2 regions of the Synechococcus sp. R6-7 genome follow, and region 2 is predicted to be linked to the other one. Evidence: predicted binding sites of a transcription regulator. Region 2 holds the regulator's gene; the other holds the start of a gene.
What was found. The regulator NtcA, encoded in region 2, controls nitrogen genes in cyanobacteria. The targets are predictions, from matches to a motif close to GTANCNNNNGNTAC.
Positions count from the first base shown of each region.

Region 1: the regulator NtcA is predicted to act here: its motif matches at 1,604-1,617, upstream of NW815_RS05065 (cob(I)yrinic acid a,c-diamide adenosyltransferase).

Region 1 is NZ_JANSHS010000147.1:16,534-18,932, forward strand. Features, by position in the region: gene dcd (dCTP deaminase) at 7-588, opposite strand; gene NW815_RS05065 (cob(I)yrinic acid a,c-diamide adenosyltransferase) at 712-1,419, opposite strand.
Region 2 is NZ_JANSHS010000377.1:4,774-7,172, forward strand. Features, by position in the region: gene NW815_RS11120 (M61 family metallopeptidase) at 1-654, opposite strand, end outside; gene ntcA (global nitrogen regulator NtcA) at 928-1,602, shown strand; partial or broken gene eno (phosphopyruvate hydratase) at 1,841-2,399, shown strand, end outside.

The sequences.
Region 1 (2,399 bases), on a different contig from region 2:
AAGCAGCTAAACCTTGGCCACCACCACCTGCTGCGGCTGATCCTGATACTTGCCAGCGCGGTCGGCGTAGGTCACTTGGCAGGGATCCCCTTCCAGAAACAGAAGCTGGACCACCCCTTCGTTGGCGTACACACGGCAGTCGGCGCTGGAGGCGTTGGAAAACTCCAGGGTGAGATAACCCCGCCATCCCGCCTCAGCGGGCGTCAGGTTGGCAATCAGGCCCACCCTGGCATAGGAAGATTTGCCAATGCAGATCACGGTAATGTTATCCGGAACTTGCAGCCGCTCCAAAGACACCCCCAACCCATAGGAATGGGCCGGGATGATAAAGTAATCCCCCATCTCGTCGTGGTGCAGCTCCACCGCTTCCAGATTCTTGGGGTTAAACCGTTTGGGATCCACCACTGTGCCGGGCACATGGCGGAAGATCTTGAACTCCACCGGCGACAGGCGGATGTCGTAGCCGTAGGAAGACAGCCCGTAACTTAAAACGGGCCGAGATTCAACAGCGCGCACCAGCTCAGGGCAGAACGGCTCGATCATCCCTCGCCGCGCTTGCTCACAGATCCAGCGGTCGTTTTTCAACATGGCTACAGCCGGCTTCCTGGAGAGTGAGGGCACATCTGGTGGACAAGCTCCAGTCTTATTGGGACTCCGCCCCCCTGACGCGACCCGTGTTGCCTAGGTCTTTCGGAGCGGAAACTGTTTGCGCTAGCGGTGCGGAGCAACATGGGCTGCTGTAGGCATAGCACCTGTGCCGCTGACTTGAGGGGGATCCAGAGAACAGGCAACATTCCCATCGGCAGTGCGGAGCCCTGGGCCTGGGATGCCACGTAGGCGCAGCTGCGTGATCAAGTCGGCCCGCTCCAGAAACGAATCCGGCATCTCCGGCCCGGTGATCACCATGTCCATGGAGATGGGGCGTTGGTCGATTAAGCTCAGCACTTCCGCTTCTGGGATCAGGCCCAACTTCACAGCCAAGCTCAGCTCATCCAACACCACCAAGTCATAGCGGCCACTCCTGACAGCCTCCTGGGTAAATTGCCACAGCTCATCCAATGCCACCCGCTCCTCAGGCTCTAGGTGAGGTGTATCGATGCACCGGTGCAGGCGACAGCGAACCCACTCTAAGGATCTGCCCAAGGAGAGACGATTTTCGGGCCCCTGATTGATCCCACCCTTGAGAAATTGCACGATCAGCACCCGCGTTCCCTGGCCTGCCAAGCGCATCGCCTGAGCCATGACGGGCGTAAACATGCCCCGGCTGGGGTGGGTGTAAAGCTGCAGGGATCCCTGGGGAACCAACTGGGCGGAGAGGGATCCATTCTGCTGAAGGAAAAGCTCGCCGGCAGCAGGGCTGGCTTGAGCCGCAGGCTGTTTGGCGCGGGCTACAGGAGCGGCATCCTTGGAGGAAGGCATAGGATTTGGAGAAGCAGTGCAAACCACGTTCTATCTCGCGAGCAGGCTAGAGAACACGGCCCTAGGTTACAAGGCCTACAAGTGGTGGAGAGCGTCGGCTATGGATTCCATGAAACACCACCTGTGCGTATCCGTCAATGAGTCGGTTCTGCTTCTAGCTGGCATACAAATCATCCCCAATAGAGTAATAGAAAATACAATCCTTGCCCATCCTAGCCTTTTGGCACAAGAGGCAATACCTGAAAAGCTTTGACAGGGGATCTCAATAAAATTTCAGGCCTAGCCCAGAAGCTTGTGTGTGGGGCTATCTCACTTGAGTATAGAGGTGCTCTATAAAAATTTGAGAAAAAGATCAATTTCTTCCAAATAAGATTAACTCTCACAAACAGGAATGCCAGTACCAGCAGCCCACCCACGAGAGAGGAGCAAGGGCCAACCTACCCCAAAAGCCTTGTCCACCAGGAGAGATAGTCATTTTTAAAATAACTATACATTTGGTCGGGAGCCGGGTAGGCCTACACATTAGCGAACATTCGTAGTAGAGAGAATTGTAACCAAAAGTCCAAGGAGTTAATTTCTAACCTCGAGAGTGAAGAAATATAAATTCGTCAATCATCTTCGTCAAAAAATGGATTATTGACAATACTTTTTTGAAAACCAGCATCTGATTTAGCAGAAGGGTAAAGAATTGCGTGCCTTTTATACTCTGAGGTCGTCTTCTTCAAGAGATCGCCTCTTTGATCATTTTTCTTACCGGTCTCAAGGCCAATGTTTTCTACTTAATTTAATCTCTATTTCTGTTATGAGAAATGAGCATTGGGCGTTCAGTTTGGATCCCACTTAAAATTGACCTGAAAAAGCTCTGGGGCTTTGGGTGCTGAGATTGCCGGGATCCCATTGCGCAATCAAAGCCGAGTCCTTCCTCTGGCGGGGGGAGAGATCTTTTTCTTGAGAAGGTAGATCCAATCCTGGAGAATACC
Region 2 (2,399 bases):
ATCGACATCCAGAGTGCCCGACCCCCAAACCACAAGGTAATGCGGGATCCCTTCCACCTCAAACGATTGCATCCGATGCAGGCCCACCTCCACCGGGCTATCCACCAGCTCGTCATAGTCCTCTGCCACAAAAGACTGGCCGGAAGCGGGATCCTCAGAAGGAGAGGTCAAGGGCCGCAAACTGGTGGCGATGTGCCAATCCGGCTTGGGGGGGATCACCGTCAAAGTGTAGGGTTCCCGCTCGCGACCGGGCACGTAGAGGAAGAGCGCTGCCCCGTTGAAATAGGCGTGGGTCAAATCCAGATGGTTCGTGCGCACCGTCAGCTCATAGGCATAGACCCGGTAGCACACCTTCACGGCAGAAGAACCCGGCGGATCGATCTGCCAGGTGTTCTTATCCACCTTCCGCCAGGCCAAAGGGATCCCTTGCTCAGTTGCCGCCTGAAACTCCTGCACATGACGGGCATACTCCCGCACCAAGTAGGATCCCGGCGTCCACACCGGCAGTCGCAGCCGCAAAGGCACCTCTGGATCCACCTCTTGGATCTGCAGTTCCACCTCCAGCAGGTGATTGGCCGGATCCGGCATCCGCACCGTGAAATGCTGGCGGCTCAGTTGAGAAGGTGCAGCAACGATAACCTCTGGGATCCCCATAGAACCCACCCTACCCTCTACTGCCAAGGGCTGGCGCAGCCCCCAGCGGCAATGGCTCCTATCCTAACCTCTGCCTTTGGCTGGAGAGCAGCAACGAGACTTAAAAACGTAGCACGTGCTACAAAGATGCCTGGGCAGAACCTTCTACTTTAGGGTAAATCTTGGTATCATCATCGATTCTGAAGTCAATGGGTTGCAACCTAGCCTAATGCTTCTAGATTGATCTTAGTAGGTTGATCTTAGGTATAAACTGACCTTAAAAGGTTGATGAGTATGGCGGTGGCCGTAGCGGAAAAATCTCTGATCACAGCCTTCAAGCAATTGGGAGGCCCTCACCATCCTCCGGTTATCGAAACGTTTGAGCGCGGGAAGACCATTTTTTTTCCAGGGGATCCGGCGGAGCGGGTTTACTTTTTGGTGAAGGGAGCCGTTAAGCTCTCGCGGGTCTACGAAATGGGAGAGGAAATCACCGTTGCCCTCCTGCGGGAAAACAGCATCTTCGGCGTGCTCTCCTTTATCACGGGACAGCGCTCCGACCGCTTTTATCACTCGGTGGCTTTTACACCTACCGAGTTACTCTCTCTGCCGATCGAGCAGGTGGAAAAATCCTTGCAGGAGAACGCCGAACTGGCCATGTTGCTGGTTAAAAGCCTGTCGTCTCGTATCTTGCAAACGGAGATGATGATCGAGACGCTGGCTCATCGCGACATGGGATCCCGTCTGGTCAGCTTTTTGTTGATTCTCTGTCGCGATTTCGGGGTGCCTGGCCCAGATGGGGTCACCATCGATCTCAAGCTGTCTCACCAGGCCATTGCCGAGGCCATTGGCTCAACCCGCGTCACCATCACCCGCCTGTTGGGAGAGCTGCGCAAGAAGAAGTACATCTCCATTCACAAGAAGAAGATCACCGTACACGACCCGATGCGGCTGAGCCATCGCTTTGCCTAGAAGGAAGAGGAGAACACCTCCTGAGCAGCACCTTGCCCAGGCAAACCCCGCTCGACGGCTGGTTGAAGCTCTGGCCGGCCTATGTTCAATCTACTGCTGCAGCCTTGAAGAATCTCTGTGCCCGAAGGACAGACTTAAAGTTTTCTGGAAGCTGACCGGATCGCGGGCAAGAATCTACTAGTCTATGGGGGGATCTGGCTTTGGCCAGAGCTATCTAGCCAATTGCTGAGGTGTAACTGTGGAAACGGCCATCGAGTGGATTACCGCCCATGAGATCCTCGACTCGCGAGGGCGTCCCACCCTAGAAGCCCTGGTGGGTCTAGCCAATGGAGCAACGGGCTTGGCGCAGGTTCCCAGCGGTGCCTCGACCGGTACCTTCGAGGCCCATGAGCTGCGGGACGGGGATCCCAAACGCTACGGCGGTAAGGGTGTGCTGAGGGCGGTGGAAAACATCCTTGGCCCCATCCAGTCGGAGCTGCAGGGAGAAGATGCCCTCAACCAAGCCCGTATTGACCAGTTGCTGATCGACCTGGACGGCACCCCCAACAAGTCCCGCCTGGGGGCCAACGCTATTTTGGCAGTTTCTCTGGCGACAGCCAAAGCGGCTGCGGAAGCAGTGGGCTTGCCTCTTTACAAATACCTGGGGGGGCCCTTTGCCAACCTGCTGCCGGTGCCGCTGATGAACGTGCTCAACGGCGGCGCCCACGCCGACAACAACGTCGATATTCAAGAATTTATGCTTGTGCCCATTGGAGCGGCCAGCTTTCGCGAGGCGCTGCGCTACGGGGCTGAGGTGT